DNA from 2 places in the Vreelandella neptunia genome. Region 2 is predicted to be linked to the other one. Evidence: riboswitches for the same ligand, from Rfam matches in the RefSeq annotation. Region 2 holds a riboswitch; the other holds the start of a gene.
The links. A riboswitch is a leader RNA that binds a small molecule or an ion and turns the genes downstream of it on or off. The one in region 2 is predicted to bind thiamine pyrophosphate.

Region 1 (8,611 bases), 2.1 Mb from region 2:
ACACCCAGAATCAGGGCGGCGCCACCGCCTACTTCGGCAGCAATGGTCAAGTAAGCCAGAAACCCTGGTAAACCCAGTGATTCAAAATAGCCGACGGTGCCCGGCAGGGTAAACACAAACACCTTGAGCAAACCGTGGGCAAGAGCCATCACACCCAGTGCGACGCGCAGTAGTGAGATGGCCTGGGGTTGTAAAGAGTGCTGTACAGAGGGCTGTAGAGAGGGGGCAGAGTGAGTATGCGTTGTCATCGTAGTAGCTTCCATCGAGTGGTTGATAAAGCTACTTTACCGTCGAGTGAGCGTGAGATAATCAGCGTAATTTGCACATCACTGTTGCGTAATGGGCGACAATCCAATGTGCTGCTCCCAAACCGGCGGGTCGCCCCACGCTTCGGTGAGCAGGTCGATGAAGTGTTCAACCTTGGCGGGCAGGTAGCGCCGGGCGGGGTAGAGCGCATGAACATCGAGCAGCACCGCTGGCTCACTGGTCAAGATGGGCACTAAACGCCCGTTGGCGATACTCTCTGTGACCAGAAAACTGGGCTGCTGAGCGATGCCCAGGCCCGCTTCCGCGGCGTGGGTGAGTACATCGCCGTTATTGCTTTCCAGTGGGCCATTGACCGTCAATGACTGCGTGGCAATCTTCCAGTCAGCGCTCTGTTGGCCACTTCGATAGCGCAAGCAGCGGTGCTCGGCAAGGGCTTCAACGCTGCTGGGTTCACCGTGAGCGGCAAGATACGCCGGCGAGGCACAGAACAGCAGGCGGCAACGGGTCAGGCGGCGCGCCACTAGGCTGGAGTCAGGCAGGCTGCCGATACGGATCGCTATGTCGTAACCCTCTTCCAGCAGGTCGACACGGCGGTCGTTCAAATCCAGGCGCACTTCCAGCGCTGGGTGAGTGTGCATAAATTGCGCGACGAGTGGCGCTAGGTAGCGGGTACCAAAGCTCATCGGCCCATTCACGCGCAGCCGCCCGCGCACATCGCTGGTTCCTTGACCCACCTCGGCGGCTGCCTCATCAAGCGCTTGCAGGATCCCTTGGGCTCGGACTAGATAGCGTTCCCCAGCCTCAGTGAGATGGAGCCGTCGCGTGGTGCGTTGTATCAGTCGCGCACCCAATGCCTCTTCCAGTGCCATGACCTGGCGGGATACGCGAGTGCGGGAAATATCCAGCGCTTCAGCAGCGCGGGTATAGCTACCCAGCTCGGCTACCCGCACAAAAGCGGCGATATGCTCTAACTGATTCATGACGCCGAAGCGGCTTGGAAAACCTGAAAAGCGCGCGCTGCCTGGTAAGGATCGGGCTGACCACAAATAGCCGATATTACGGCTAAACCGTTTGCTCCTGCCCGCTGTACGCTAATCGCATGATCCGCTTTCAGTCCGCCAATGGCCACGCTGGGCAGTGGGCACGCCTTGACCAGCGCAGCCAAGCCACCAAAGCCGATGGGCTGGGCGTGATCCTGTTTGCTCTCGGTGGCAAACACCGGGCCAATCCCCACATAATCAAGCAGCTCAAACGGCGTGGCTTGCAGCTGAGTGATGGTATTGATCGACAGGCCGATAATTGCCTGTTCTCCTAACAAACGGCGCGCTTCCTGAACGGCGGCGTCGCTCTGGCCGACATGCAGGCCATCGGCCTGGCTTTCCAGTGCCACCTGCAAGCGGTCGTTAATGATCAGCGGGACACCGGTGCCCGCCAGAAGTGCTTTTAGCCGTTTGGCTTGGGCAATCATCTGTTCATCGCTGGCATGCTTGTCACGCAACTGCACGATGGTGACACCGCCTTTTACCGCTGCCTCGACCGTTTGTTCCAAGCCGTGGTCTCGGCAGAGCGCGGCATCGGTGACCAAATAGAGCGATAGATCAAGCGGCATGAATTGCCTCCAGCTGGGCATGAGTAGTGAGGTCATCAGGGGTGAGTTGATACAGCGCATCCAGCAGCGCCACTTGAAAGCTACCAGGCCCCTGGGCGTTAGCACCCGCCCGCTCACCCGCGACGGCAAAGCAGCCCAGCGCGGCTGCCGTTGCGCCCAGTGGGGCGTCGCGGTTGGCAGCCACAAAGCCTGCCACTAGCGCGCTCAGCCCACAGCCAAGGGTTGTTACGCGGGGCATTAAAGGGTGGCCACCGTTAATACGGTAGTGCCGTGCGCCGTCCGTTACCCAATCACTTTCGCCGGTCATCGCAACAATACAGCCGTGTTTTTGCGCTAATGCTACCGCGGCGTCCACGGCTTGGTCGGTGGCGGCGGTGGAATCCACGCCGCGGCCTTGGCTGGCTAAGCCATTAAGGGCAAGAATTTCAGACGCATTGCCGCGAATCACGCTGGGTTTAGCGGCCAGCAGCTTCGCGCACAGCGTTTGGCGATAGCGCGTGGCGCCAACGGCGACGGGATCTAATACCCAGGGAATATCATGTTGCTGGGCGGTCGCTGTGGCGGTCAGCATCGCATCGGCCCAGTGGGCAGAGATCGTGCCGATATTAATCGACAGCCCCGCGGAAATAGCCGTGAACTCCGCCACCTCTTCAGGCGCATGCAGCATGGCGGGCGAGGCGCCGGTGGCTAACAGCAGGTTGGCAGTGCTGTTCATGGCCACATAGTTGGTCATACAGTGAACCAGCGGGGTGACTGAGCGCAGCGTCTCAAGGTAATCGCCAAGCGAGCGTAGGGTCATAGCATCCTCCCGGCAGGGAGGTGGTAAGCGTTACCACGACTCCCTACGCCGGTGTTATCCGGTTCAGGTTCAAAGGGTGCTTCTCAGCCCACCCGTAACGGAGGGCGCCCCTGTCGAGGGATTACTATCCTTGCCTGAAGTAGCCCTGTAAAGCCCTCCTGCGCCATCGCACATCTCTTTATCGAGCGAAGGTTTACGCGAGGGCGCTGTTAACCCGTCCTTGGGCGCTACTTTCGCCATCCCTGGTCGAAAGACCCTCGCTTCAACCTTCCCTCGCTCCTGTATCGGATAAGTCGAATCTAACGAAACGAAATACGTGTACCGTAGGTAAGCATTTCATCAGGTGTCATCGCTTTACCCTCTACCCCAATCATCTCGTCACCGCACTGGTCGGCGAAAGTCAGCACGCCGTGGGTCAGGCCCAGTTGGCCCAGAGTGTCGCGGATTTCACCGGTGCCCAGAAAAGTACTGACGTGGCCTTTGTTGTCACTCAGGTCAGACACGCCGTTAGCGTGGTGAAAGCGCACTTTGTAAATTCCATCCATCGACTCGACTTCAACAATCGGCGAAAAACCGTTGTGAAGCGCATTGGCAAGCTGTTTCAGGGTCAGCTGGTCTCCCAGCGTCATATCAATCGCACTCATGGAAAGCTCCTGGTAGACGCCTCAAAGGTGGGGCATCACGCATGTTGCGGGGACTACTTTTGTAAAGCTTATGAATAATAAGTGTAGGGTTTTTGTTTAGTATTGCCAGCGCGCTTATCGGTGCCCCGATACGACACTGCCTACGTGCCTGTAAGGACTAGCATTATGGCAATAAAGCCCCCATGGTAAGCGGTATGTGAGGCTCAATAGAGTCAATGAACAGTATTAGCGAGAGGAGAGTGAAATGAGTTTTCAAGGCGAGCAGCATCCCGGCGTTGTGCCCGCGCCACCTCAGACCCAAGGGTTTCGTTTAAATCACACCATGCTGCGGGTAAAAGATCCTGAGCAGGCACTGGCGTTCTACTCCAAGGTGTTTGGTATGCAGGTGATGCGACGGCTGGATTTCGAAGAGATGCAATTCTCGCTCTACTTCCTAGCCAACCTTGAGCCCAGCGACAGCGTGCCGGAAGAGGCGCAAGCGCGTACCGCCTGGACGTTTAGCCAGAAAGGGCTGTTGGAGCTGACCCACAACTGGGGAACCGAAAACCAAGAAGATTTCGCCTATCACGATGGCAATGCCGAGCCCCAAGGCTTTGGGCATATATGCTTCAACGTGCCGGATTTGGCAGCGGCCCAGGCGTGGTTCGACGAGCACGACGTTACCTTCGTCAAGCGCGCCGATCAGGGCAAGATGAAAGATGTTATCTTCGTTAAAGACCCGGACGGCTACTGGATCGAAGTAATTCAAGCAGACCTGATGGTGGGTAAGAGCGACTCTTGAGGCACGCCAATGGCTGAACTACTGTTCCGATTGCGCCATGTGACCGATGAAGAGGCCATGGAGGTGCGTGACCTGCTGGCCGCCCATGGCTTTGATACCTACGAAACCCAGGCGGGCTTTTTCCGCCTGGGGGTCGATGCTATTTGGCTGCGCAACCCGCATCAGCACGACGCAGCCATCGCGGCGTTAGAGGCCTATCAGGCAGAGCGTCTTGAGCGCGCCCAGCGCGAGCACCAGGAGGCGGTTGAGCGGGGTGACGCCGAGACGCTGTGGCGTCGCTTGGCCGCTCATCCGCTGCAGGTCGTGCTAGTGCTGCTAGCCGTGGGGCTTATTGCCGCCCTTACGCTACTGCCATTCCTGGGCCTATCGCGCGCCTAAGCTGCGGGCAGGTGGCCGCGTTTGAGGTACATCATAACGCCATCATCACCGGCGGTGAGTGCCGGTGCCGCGCCGCTGGGGTAGCGACACCAGGTGCCTGCGGTGTAACTCTGTTCGCTATCGCTTAGCGTACCTTCCAGTATCAAAAACTCCAGTCCACCCCGCAGCGTAGGGTAGGTAATGGAGGTGCTCGCCGACCAGCGCTCCAGGCTGGTGCGCTCCTGCTTGTAGGTGTGCAGCATTTTATAGGCAATGCGCGGGCGTCGGTCTGGCTGCCAGGGCAGCCGGTGAGCAGGCACCGCCAGCTGTAGCGTGTCGTTGGGGTCAAACTGGTGCAGTTTGACAAAGATCAGCGCGCCTTCCTCGCCAATCTGCGGGGTATGGCCGGTGCCAATGGGGTTTCTCAGGTAGCTGCCCGCCGCATAGCGCCCATGCTCATCGGCAAACACGCCTTCCAGAACCAGAATTTCTTCGCCGCCGCCGTGGGTATGCCGCTCAAACTGCGTATTGGGGGCATAGCGCACAAGGCTAGTAGCGCGAGCAACTTCATCACCAATCCGGTCAAACATCATGCGCTCTACCCCCGCGCTGGGGGAGTCGACCCACTGATACTCTTCCGGGGTAACACAGGCAAAGTGGCTAAAATCGGCGTTTAGACGCATGGGAAAGGGCTCTTCGCAGTGAAGGTAAGTGACGGGGGAGGTTGCTAGTCTCCTTATCGACAGCAAAAAATGCAACTTTCGGTTGTTTGATCTCCGTTATATCGCCATAAAAAACACCCCAATCGTTGGATGGATGTCCAACGATTGGGGCGCAGTTCACGAAGGTGGCATCGGGTTGTCTGGCTGCTTGCTTAAGGCGCTTCAGTCAGCGCAGAAAGAATATGGTGTGCCGCTTCGATGCGCGCCTGATTGGGGTAGTTGCGGTTAGCCAACAGCACAATGCCGATTTGCTCGCTGGGTACAAAGGCCACGTAGTCACCAAAGCCGTTGGTAGCGCCCGTCTTGTTATAGAGCGCTTCCTGCCTGGGGGCTAGCGGTGGGGTTAAGCGGTTGACAGGGTTGGGCTGCAAAATCATCTCAAGCGAGTTGCCTGCCAGCAACTGATCGAGCGCCACCGGGTAGGCATAGCTTTCCCAGCCCAGGCCTTGGGTCATATTGCCGATCTCAAAGTAACCCGTGCGCGTAGCGGCCAAGGCTTGGCTTAGTGGCTCATTAAGCTCAGCACCACTCATATTGGCTTCCACCAGCGTGAGCACGTCCGCGGCAGTCGATTTCAATCCGTAGGCCTGGGCATCCAGCATGCCTGGGTTCACCCGGATGGGCTCATCCTCTTTAGAGTAACCATAGGCATAGTTCGCCTGCTGCGCCTCCGGCACCTGAAAGTAGCTATGCTCAAGCCCTAGCGGTGCGAACAGCACCTCCTCCATAGCCATCTCGAAGGGCTGACCAAGGCTTTGTGCGGCAAGATAACCGAACAGGCCCAGGCTTGGGTTGGAGTAGAGCCGGTGGCTGCCAGGGGTGGATTCAGGCTGCCACTGGCGGTAGTAGTCGATCATCGCCTCTTCACTTTGTACTGCGTCGGGAAACTGCAGTGGCAGCTCGCCCGCCGTGTAGGTGCCCAATTCCAGCAGCGTGATCTCATCGAAGGCGCTGTCTTTGAGTTCCGGCAGGTAGCGACTGGCCGGGTCGGAAAGCGAGAGTGCGCCGGTAGCCTGGGCATAGCCAGCGAGTGCAGCCGTGAAAATCTTGCTGATAGAGCCGAGTTCGAACAGCGTCTGATCGGTGACCGGAATCCCCGCCTCTTGATTGGCGAGACCATAATTAAAGTAGTGCTGCTGGCCATTAATGCTAAGCGCGACCGCCATGCCTGGAATACGATGCTCGGCCATCAAAGGCGCGATAGTATCGTTCACCAGCGCCTCAATGTCGGCGCTTTCAGGCGTGCCGGTGGCCCAAGCAGAACCGTTGAGTAGAAGCGAACCTGTCATGATAAGGCCGCAGTTTGCTGCTAACATCTTACGCATACCAAAATCCTGTTGTGAATAATGCCGAGAGAGGATGGAGAGTTATTTCCAGACGCAAAGCACGTGACAGGGGTTAACTTACGGCCCGCTGCGGCAATTCACAAACAGCGATATTTTGCATAAGCCATTAGAAAAATTTGGGGGTCAAGGTGGTGCGTCCCTACCTGCCGTTGAAGGCGCTGCGCGCGTTTGAGGCGTCGGCCAGGCATTTAAGCTTTACCCGCGCGGCAGAAGAGCTTCACGTTACCCAAGCGGCGGTCAGCCACCAGGTAAAGCTGCTCGAAACGCTGTTGAAGGTACCCCTTTTCAAACGTTTGCCGAGGGGGCTAATGCTTACCCAGGAGGGTGAGCTGCTGCTGCCGGTATTGAAGAGTTCATTCGACCAAATCGCCCACACGCTGGAACGGGTGGGCGAGAGCAGCTATCGGGAAGTATTGAACGTCGGCGTTGTGGGGACATTTGCCGTGGGTTGGCTGCTGCCGAGGCTGGGAGATTTTCAGCGCCAGTACCCCTACGTCGATTTACGACTCTCCACCCATAATAATCGTGCAGATATTGCTGGCGAAGGGCTGGATTTTGCGATCCGCTTTGGCACGGGGGCCTGGCACGGTACCGCGGCGCAGCCGCTGCTACCGGCGTCACTCTCGGTAATGTGCATACCCGATATTGCTGCGCGGCTTAAAACACCTGCCGATGTATTAGGCGAGACCTGGCTGCGCTCTTATCGCGCCGACGAGTGGACAGAGTGGCTATTGGCGGCAGGGTTACCACGCAGCTTTCCGATGACCAACAGCATTGTGTTTGACTCTTCCATCGCCATGGTGGAAGCAGCCCTACAAGGAGCAGGCGTGGCGCTGGCACCTCCGCTGATGTTCCCCCGCCAGCTGAACAGCGGCGCGCTGGTGCAGCCTTTCGACACCGCTGTTAGCCTTGGAGGTTACTGGCTGACTCGCCTGCAGGCACGCCCGGAAACCCACGCCATGGCGTCCTTCCGGGAGTGGCTGCTCACGGCCATCAATGCCTGAGCAGCGCTATTGACGTTAACGGCTAGTGGCTATGACCATGATCGTCGTGATCGTGATCGTGATCGTGATCGTGATCGTGATCGTGATCGTGGTCGTGGTCGTGGTCGTTAGAATGACCGTGATCGTCATGACCCGGCTGAGCTAGCGCATCGTGCAGCACCTGCGCATTGTGGCGCATCATACCCAGGTAGGTACTGGCTTCACCCTCTGCTGCCAGCGCATCAGCGTAAAGCGTGCCCGCAATGGGCAGGCCGGTCTCTTCGGCTAGCTGGGTGATGATCGACTGATTGGTCATATTCTCGTGGAACAGCGCCTTCACGTTCTCCTGCTCAATCACATCCACTAGTGCCGCCATGCTGGCGCCACTGGGGTCGGCTTCCGTGGAAAGCCCTACCGGCGAGAGAAAGGTTACCCCATAGGCACTTGAGAAGTAGCCAAAGGAGTCGTGGCCGGTAATCACACTGGTGGAGGCCGGAATTTCATCAATCAGCGCGCGAATCTCAGCGTCGACCTCGGCCATTTCCTGTAAGTACTGTTCCGCATTGGCGCGGTAGGCATCGGCGTTATCGGCATCGGCGGCGATTAAGCCATCGCGGATATTGGCGATATACACCTCGGCTTGGTGCATATCCTGCCAGGCGTGGGGATCCTCATCACCATGATCATGATCCGCATGCTCTTCGTGGCCAGAGTCGTGATCATCATGCCCGTGATCGTCGTGATCGTCGTGATCGTCGTGGCCATGTTCGTGCTCGTCATGCCCATGCTCGTCATGGCCGGCGAAAGCCAGCGGCTCGATACCGTCGGTCGCGGTCACCAACGCACCCGAGTAGTCGCTGGCGCTAATTAAGCGCTCCATCCAGCCTTCAAACAGCAGGCCGTTGAAAACCACTAAATCAGCATTGGCCAGGGAACGGGCATCGCCAGGGCTGGGGGAGTAAACGTGGGCATCGCCATCGGCAGCCACCAGGGAGGTCACCTCAACATGCTCGCCGCCCACGTTTTCCACCATATCCGCGAGAATAGAGAAACTGGTGACCACCTGAACGCGCTCATTAGCCATGGCAGCAGGCAGCGCCAGC
Region 2 (8,611 bases):
ATTATCTCCGCGCTTGCCAGTGCCCGTGAGAACCTCAGAACCACCCGGGATGTGGTGCCCCGGGAGATTTGGGAAGAGGTTAACCAGCTCTATCTGAGCGTCGCCGATCATGCCGAAAACGGTGTTAGTCCACGCCGTCGCGATAGCTTTCTTAAAAGCGTTATTCGTGGCTGCCAGACGCTGACGGGCTTGATTGAAGGCACGCTAAGCCATGGCCCTGCGCGCACCTTTATTGAGCTGGGGCGCCAGTTAGAGCGGGCCGATATGACCACCCGTATTGTGGATGTGCGCTCCGCCAGTCTGCTGCCGCAAAACCCTGAAGAACTGCTACCGTTTGAGAACCTGCAGTGGATGAGCGTGCTCAAGTCGCTAACTGCTTACCAAATGTACCGCCAGCAGGTGCGCTTGCGCGTGCGTGGCCCCGATGTATTGCGCTTTTTGCTGCAGGATCCTAACCTGCCGCGCTCGATTGCCTGCAGCCTCGAAACCCTGGGTCATGAGCTGTCCCTACTGCCACGCCAGGATCGTCCGGCGGCAACCGTTTCGCTGGTGCGCGCCGATGTGGTAGATGCCGATATCCAGGCGCTGGCGCATTCCCCCCGCAAGCTGCACTTGTTTATCGACGAGTTGCAGATCGGCTTTGCCGCTATCCACGATACGCTTAGCGCAACCTACTTTGTGAATGACGACAGCGTGCCACGCGTCACACATACCCAAACCCAGAGTCAGAGCCAGAGTCAAAGCCACGCGGGGGATAACGATAACGACTAACCGGCGGGAGAGTCGTGCCCTAGCGGGCTGGCGGCCTGCACGATTTGATGCAGGTATGCCAGCTTCTCGCGCACCGCCGGGGCAAGCACTCCTGGGGCCAAATCGAGCAGGCCCATATCCCGGTTGAGCTCATTCACCGCCATCCCTACCTGATGAAAGGCAATCAGCATGCTCTCCAGACTGCCGTCGTACTCAACGTGGGTAATGCCCATGTGCAGTGCGGTATCCAACACGGCGACCATATCCAGGTAATAGGCAAATGTTTCGGCAAAATCTTCCCAGGGGTGCATGGTGGCGTAAGCGGAGATGAAGTAATTAGGCCAGTCGCTGGGCGCCCCCTGCTGGTAGTAGCGCTCTAACGCTTCAGCATAGGTTGGCCGGTGGTGGTTGCCAAATACCGCACGGCAATTCTCTTCATCGCGATCCTTAACCAATACATCCCAGTAGTAGTGGCCGATCTCGTGGCGGAAGTGACCAATCAGCGTGCGGTGGGATTCATTCATATCGACCCGCAGGCGCTCGCGCTCAACGTCGTCGGCTTCTTTGACGTTGATGGTGATATGGCCCGATGCATGGCCGGTATACACCTTTTCTTGCTTGGCAGTGGAGCGCCATAAGCCCTGGTCGGGCAGGGCATCGGCCATAAATGAGAAGCTTAATGGCACACTAATGTCATCGTCTTTGGTGCCGTGGGGAAGTTTAAGTAAATCCAGGGTATGAAAAAGGCGCCGTTTCGCCGCCTCTAGTGCCGCCCAGCGTTCGCGATGGCCGGCAATATTGAGGTCGGGTATGACTTCGTTGTAACGACAGCAGTCGCAGAGCGTGTCTGCTTGGCCGTGCTCCATCACCACCAGACGGTTGCACACATTTTCAACGGCGTAGTTGTGGCACTTCAGTAGCGCCGTATCGCAACCTGGGTGAGTACAGCGATAGCCACCGTTATCCATAGGCTCAATGGCCACGATATTGCTACAAGCAGGGCACCAGCCTACTTGTGACTGACAGGCAAGGCAGTGGGTGTTTTCGTAGAACAGCGGATTGCCACAGCGGCAGCTAAAGGTCTGCATAGATAAATCCCTGTGTTTAAACACGAGCTTTCGCCGCGGGCGATCCGCAAGTCTGCGGCACACTGATTAGCCGAAGCATAGCCAGCGCGACGCTACAATGGAAAGGCTAATTGACGTCTTGCTACAGATTTTGTTTACTCACGAGATACTTAGTTGACGTTAACGTCAACTTGCTGCTATACCCTGTGTACTTGTCTTACCGCGATGAATTTTAAAAACAGCTTTTTTAACACTCGCACCCATAACAACCACAACCATAAATAGGAGCAATGCTATGTCCGTTCGCGAAATTCCCATGTATATCGATGGTCAGCCCGTGAAGTCGCAAAGCCAGGAATGGCGCGACGTGGTCAACCCCGCGACGCAAGAGGTGGTGGCTCGTGTGCCGTTCTGTACCGCTGACGAAGTGGAGCGTGCCATCAGCAGCTCTAAAGAGGCGTTCAAGGAGTGGCGTAAAGTGCCGCTGGGTAAGCGCATGCGCATTATGCTCAAGCTGCAGGCGCTGATTCGCGACAATACCGCTGAACTGGCGGCACTTATCACCGAGGAGCACGGTAAAACCCTGCCCGATGCGGAAGGCGAAGTGGGGCGTGGTCTGGAAGTGGTAGAGCACGCTTGCTCGATTACCTCGCTGCAGTTGGGTGAATTAGCTGAGAATGCGGCCAATGAGGTGGACGTTTACACCATGCACCAACCGCTGGGTGTGGGGGCGGGGATTACTGCCTTTAACTTCCCGATTATGTTGCCCTGCTTTATGTTCCCGCTGGCGATTGCCACCGGTAATACCTTTGTTCTTAAGCCCTCCGAGCAAGATCCAAGTTCCACCATGCGCTTAGTGGAGCTAGCCCACGAAGCGGGTGTCCCTGCGGGCGTACTCAACGTGGTGCACGGTGGCCCAGACGTGGCCAACCAAATCGCTGATCATCAGGATATCAAAGCGCTCTCGTTCATCGGCTCCACCCACGTAGGGTCACTGCTGTATAATCGGGCAGCAGCAGCGGGCAAACGTATGCAGGCGATGATGGGCGCCAAGAATCACTGTGTGGTGATGCCCGATGCTAACCGTAGTCAGGCGATCAATAACCTGCTGGGCTCAGCCTTTGGCGCTGCGGGCCAACGCTGCATGGCAAACTCGGTGGTGGTACTGGTCGGGGAGGCGCGCGAGTGGTTAAGCGATATTGTCGATGCGGCGCGAGCAATGAAAGTAGGCCCAGGCACCCAGCTCGATGCGGATTTGGGACCACTGGTGTCTCCCGCTGCCCGTGACCGTGTACTGCGGTTAATCGATGCAGGGGAGAAAGAGGGCGCCAAACTGATGGTCGATGGTCGTAAGGTCGAGGTAGAGGGTTACCCCAACGGTAACTTCGTGGGGCCGACCCTGTTTGCCGATGTAACCGCCGATATGACGATTTACCGGGAAGAGATTTTTGGCCCCGTGCTGTGTGTGGTCAGTGTTGAAACCCTGGATGAGGCGATTGCCTTTATCAATGCCAATCCTAACGGCAACGGTACCTCCATTTTTACTAACTCAGGCTGGGTTGCGCGCCGGTTTGAAACCGATATCGACGTTGGACAAATTGGTATTAACGTGCCAATCCCTGTACCGGTCGCATACTTCAGTTTCACTGGTTCAAGGGCTTCAAAATTGGGAGATTTGGGCCCTAATGGTAAGCAGGCGATTGCGTTCTGGACACAAACAAAAACGGTGACAGCGCGTTGGTTTGAACCAGAAAATGTTTCCAGCGGTATCAATAGCACAATTTCACTGGGCTAAAGAACGCTTCCTGTATTAACGAAAATTGGCCCTGTATAAAAAACAGGGTCAATTGACGGAAGCTTACTGGCTGTTCTGGCTTAAAAATTATCGAATAAAGGCAGGCTTTCTTCGAGCAGTTGCTCGATGGGGCCGAGCTGGCTTTCATGTAACACTAAAAGCGACTCCTCATGTATGAAGTTGTCAGCGGATGGAACCAGCAGGGCGAACTCACCCTCTTCAAGGTGAAATTCGTGTATTTCACGCATACCCAGCGGTGTCATGCACTGCGTGCAGCGGTAGTTGTCATCTTCGCCATAAATCAGCCGGTGGTACATCTTAAACAGCGTATATAGAGCTAAACCGCCTTCAAATGCTGGCCATCTCGCTGGTGTTTCGCGAATGTCGCTATTTAGATCTTGCCCCTCGGCTTCGGCCTCTGCAATGGCATCGGCGAGTGGCGCAGCAAGAATGGCGTTTTTGTCAGCAGGGAGCGGCGTGTTGTGCTTCGAGGCGTGTTCGAAGTCCTGTACCGCGCGCTTGAAGTCAGACACTCCGCCGAGGGAGTAGTCGACATGCTGTAGGTCTTCTGGCTCAAAGCCGCCGTTTTCCCAGCCATGGATAACACGGAGTGTCATTTGACCCCGTTTCATTGGGCGGGCAAGCAACATATGCAGCATGATACGAATGTGCAGCTGACGCTCATCGGTATCATTTTCGAACGCTCGATAGGGGTCAGCAAACAGCTCATGCAGCCGACCAGGGGTATGTTCCTTGGCTTCTTTTTGGTTCATGGCAGTGTCCCTTTGAACGAACTGTTTATTAAGAGTAACGCGCGGTTTTTATCACAGATCGATGTATCAGTATGGCGAGTAGGGCGGCTGATTAAAAGCACCTTAATTTAGCTTTTTGTTAACATCAGCTAAACCTTTTTTACCAGATATTTAAATTTAACAATAAAGAGGTGAGTATGTCTGCATCATTAAGTCGTTTTAACGTGCCTGAAACACTGGATAATCTGCCGGAAGATATACGCAGTACCATTTTAGCGGTTCAGGAAAAAGCGGGGTTTGTGCCCAATGTCTTTCTGATGTTGGCCCATCGCCCTGCTGAATTTCGTGCTTTTTTTGCTTATCACGATGCGCTCATGGAGCGCGAGTCGGACACGCTCACCAAAGCCGAAAAAGAGATGATTGTGGTCGCTACCAGTGCGCGTAATCACTGCTTATATTGTGTAGTCGCTCACGGTGCCCTGGTGCGCATTTACAGTAAAGACCCGCTACTCGCTGACCAGGTGGCGATCAACCATCGGGTGGCGCCAATTAGCGAGCGCCACCGGGTAATGCTTGATTTTGCTATGCACTGCGCTATCGATGTGGGTGAAATGACCGATGAATGGCTCTCCCGCTTGCTGGAAGTTGGCTTTAGCCAAGAGGATTGTTGGGACATTGGCGCCATCGCGGCGTTTTTTGGCCTGTCGAATCGGTTGGTCACCCTGGCGGGCACGCCGCCCAATGAGGAGTTCTACCTGATGGGGCGCGTGCCCCGCTAAGAGGCCACCGTACTACCTCAACTTTACTAAGCTGTGCTTTTGATTGAGAATAGTTCTTGAGATGGCACTTGGATAAGTACTGAAAAAACGTACTTAGAAAAAGCGCTTAGCAAAAACACCTACATTCACTGTCGCCAGGGGAGCCCTGCTCAAAAGGGCTGAGATGCGCGCTGCGCAGACCCTGGAACCTGATCCGGTTCATACCGGCGGAGGAAGTGCGACATGCTTTACCTAACGTCAGCCGTGCTTGGCGCGGCGCTGTGCTGCTTTGCTTATTTAGGCCTCCGGGCTCGCTGGGTGGATGGCCCGGTTGATGATTACGTCACCGCTCGCAACTCTCAAACGGCGTCTACACTGGGGCTCTCCTTCCTTGCCTCTGGAATGGGCGCATGGATTCTCTTTGCTCCTCCTGAAATCGGCGCCTTTGTCGGGCCGTTGGCCCTGGCAGGCTATGCGTTAGGCTCTGCGCTGCCGTTTATCGTATTAGGGCTGTATGGGCCGAAGATTCGTCGGGCGCTGCCCGAGGGGCGCAGCATCGCCGAGTTTGCGGAAGCGTGCTATGGCCCTGGTGTAAGGCGCTGGGTAACGCTGGTATCTATAGCCTATATGGCCTGCTTTTTAGCCGCCGAGCTAACCGCCATTGGGGCGATCACTGCCTTACTTTCCGAGGTGCCACCTGCACTGGTGATTATTGGTGTGGCGCTTACCACGCTGGTTTATACCGCAGCGGGAGGCCTGCGTGCCAGCCTTGCCACTGACCGTTGGCAGGCGTGGTTGTTGCTGGTACTGCTGTGTGTGGTCGGTGGCATGGCGCTATGGCGGCTTCCCACTATTCCCAGTGGAGCTGCGCTTCCAGCCATTCCTATCACCAATGCGCTCAGCGTAGCGTTAACCCTGGTGATTGCTGTTACCGCGGCCAATCTCTTCCACCAAGGCTATTGGCAGCGCGTTTGGGCCGCTCAAGATGATCAAAGTTTAGGACGCGGGGCATGGTTAGGTGGCGCGATGACGGTCGTCGTCGTCATGGTGATTGGCGGATTGGGGGTGTTGGCCGCGATGAGCGGTGTCTCTCTGGGGGAGCCGCCGATGCCATTTTTTGCTCTGTTAAGCGATGCTCCTGTTTGGCTGACGCTACCCGCCTTAGTATTAGCGGTGACGTTAGTCGCCTCCAGCGTTGATACGCTGCAAAACGGTATTGCCTCGCTGGTGGTCGCGCGCAGCGAGCACAAGGGCGTTTCACTGGTGGCTGCCCGCTGGGTAACGGTGGTGGTGATGATTCCGGTGGTATTGATTGCCTTACAGGGGCTGTCGGTACTCCGGCTATTTTTGATTGCCGACCTGCTGTGTGCCGCCATTGTGGTGCCTGTACTGCTAGGCTTGTGGCAACGAATGACGCCGCTTGCGGCCATTGCGGGCGGCCTCGCGGGGTTGCTGGGCGCCATTCTCCCTGGGTGGTTAAGCCAAGGAAGCTTGGTCGCCGGGGTGGTGGCCGCCAGTTTTCCGGGCAGTATTCCTACCTTGGGGCCATTCGTCGGCGCATTAGTCGCCTCAACGCTAATGAGTGTGCTGCTCGCGGGGTTAAATAGAAAGAGGTGACTTTTAAGCACTAAAGGGCTGATCGCGTTATGCTGTTAGAATAATAGCTACCTCATGGTTGATATGACAATGAGCTTCCCCATAGCACCTGACGAAGATGCTCGCTTAGCAGCCCTTTATGAGCTTGAACTTCTAGACACCCCCGATGAACCTGCTTTTGACCGGGTCACCAGATTGGTGACCAAATTGCTAAGTGTGCCTATCTCGACGGTGACGCTAGTAGATGCTAAACGGCAGTGGTTTAAGTCAAGCATTGGCGTTGAGCCCCAGGAAACATCTCGCGATGTGGCTTTCTGTGCTTATACCATCATGTGCCCAGAGCCATTTATTGTTGAAGATGCCAGTCAAGATCCCCGTTTTGCTCAAAGCCCTCTGGTGACTGGCCCCGAAGGCATTCGTTTTTATGTGGGGATTCCATTACGGTCTATGCAAGGCTTGGCACTAGGGTCACTCTGCGCGCTCGACACCAAACCACGCGTCGTTAGCGAGGATGAGCTAGCGGCTCTCCAGGACTTAGCGGCAATAGCGACAGAGGAAGTTCATTTGCGAGAGCGGCTGGTGCTGGAGAAGAAAAACGCCCAGGCATTTCAGCAGGCGCTGAATGAGCTACATCAAAGTATGGAACGCCAAATTGAGCGGCGTACCAATGAACTCAATTTGGTTATTGAGTCAGCTTATGACGCCTATATTAGCATTGATGCCGACGACGTTATTTTGGACTGGAACCGCGCAGCAGAAGTGATGTTTGGTTGGCCACGCAAAGAAACACTGGCAAGGACGATAACGCAGCTGATTTTTCCTGCCGGGCTGCCCCCCAGTAATAACCGTGCTGCTATCACCTCTACGGCACGGCGTCAGGATGGTACTGAGCTGCCTGTTGAAGTTCGTATTAAGACGCTAATGATTGATGGCCGCGAGCGGCGAAGCCTTTTTATCCACGATATTACCGAACGTCAGCAGCTTGAGCGACTGCGTGATCAGCAGGCCCGTGAAGATGCGCTTACCAAACTACCTAACCGAAGAGCCTTGGATGAGCGCTTACCTGAAGCCATGGCCCGTACTCGACGCTCCCAACAACCCCTAGCCGTTCTGTTTATGGATCTGGATGGTTTCAAGGCAATTAACGATACCCATGGGCATGCCATGGGCGATGAACTGTTGCGCGTGATTGCTAAAAGATTGGCGACAACGGTACGCGAAACCGACTATATCGCGCGCTGGGCCGGGGACGAGTTTGTCTTGCTATTGGAGGGCAGTGAGCCCACGACAATCGAGCCGCTGGCCAATAAACTAGTTCAGGTGGTGCAAGAGCCGCTGGTCTCTAGTAATGCCGCGTTACATGTCAGCGTTAGTATTGGGGTTGCCTTATATTTACCAGCGAGTGCCGAGACCTCCAATGAACTGTTAAAGCGCGCCGATGTGGCTATGTATGAAGCTAAACGTTCTGGAAAAGCCCAAGTACGTATCGCCCAGCCTTTGGATAGTGCTTGTTAAGACCGGTTAACATTCAAGGACGACCATGATTCGAACTATTATGACTACCCCAGAGGGTGAAACTCACGAGGGGGATGAACGCTTGTTAGCCATCTGGCAGACTACGCCTGACAGCCATATCTGGATCGATATGCAGGGGGAGTCCCAACAAAGCGAGCGTGCGATTTTAGAGGCGTTTGAGTTTCACCCGATGGCGATTCAAGATGCCCACAAAGAGCGTCACCCGCCGAAAATCGAAGAGTTTGACAACCACACGCTGATTATTTATCGCGGTATCTCATCCTTTGATGCTGAACTCAATTATTTGCCTCAGCAGGTCTGCTTTTTTGTCGGCGAACGTTTTTTAGTGACGCTTCACCCTGGCCAAGCGCTCTCAAT

Region 1: it holds a riboswitch for thiamine pyrophosphate, as region 2 does, so the genes downstream of both, thiM (hydroxyethylthiazole kinase) here and SR894_RS14045 (SLC5/6 family protein) in region 2, are expected to answer to the same signal.

Annotation. Positions count from the first base shown of each region.
Region 1 covers NZ_CP140255.1:142,895-151,505, forward strand. Annotated here, with positions in the region: gene SR894_RS00740 (DoxX family protein) at 1-248, opposite strand, end outside; gene SR894_RS00745 (LysR family transcriptional regulator) at 327-1,247, opposite strand; gene thiE (thiamine phosphate synthase) at 1,244-1,876, opposite strand; gene thiM (hydroxyethylthiazole kinase) at 1,866-2,675, opposite strand; TPP riboswitch at 2,699-2,797, opposite strand; gene SR894_RS00760 (hypothetical protein) at 2,975-3,319, opposite strand; gene gloA (lactoylglutathione lyase) at 3,564-4,100, shown strand; gene SR894_RS00770 (DUF6164 family protein) at 4,110-4,478, shown strand; gene SR894_RS00775 (cupin domain-containing protein) at 4,475-5,140, opposite strand; gene ampC (class C beta-lactamase) at 5,332-6,504, opposite strand; gene SR894_RS00785 (LysR family transcriptional regulator) at 6,654-7,529, shown strand; gene SR894_RS00790 (metal ABC transporter solute-binding protein, Zn/Mn family) at 7,552-8,611, opposite strand, start outside.
Region 2 covers NZ_CP140255.1:3,004,374-3,012,984, reverse strand. Annotated here, with positions in the region: gene SR894_RS14070 (alpha-E domain-containing protein) at 1-771, shown strand, start outside; gene SR894_RS14065 (zinc-binding metallopeptidase family protein) at 768-1,838, opposite strand; gene SR894_RS14060 (CoA-acylating methylmalonate-semialdehyde dehydrogenase) at 2,113-3,612, shown strand; gene SR894_RS14055 (hypothetical protein) at 3,693-4,385, opposite strand; gene SR894_RS14050 (peroxidase-related enzyme) at 4,562-5,143, shown strand; TPP riboswitch at 5,270-5,376, shown strand; gene SR894_RS14045 (SLC5/6 family protein) at 5,366-6,739, shown strand; gene SR894_RS14040 (diguanylate cyclase domain-containing protein) at 6,809-8,233, shown strand; gene SR894_RS14035 (magnesium transporter CorA family protein) at 8,259-8,611, shown strand, end outside.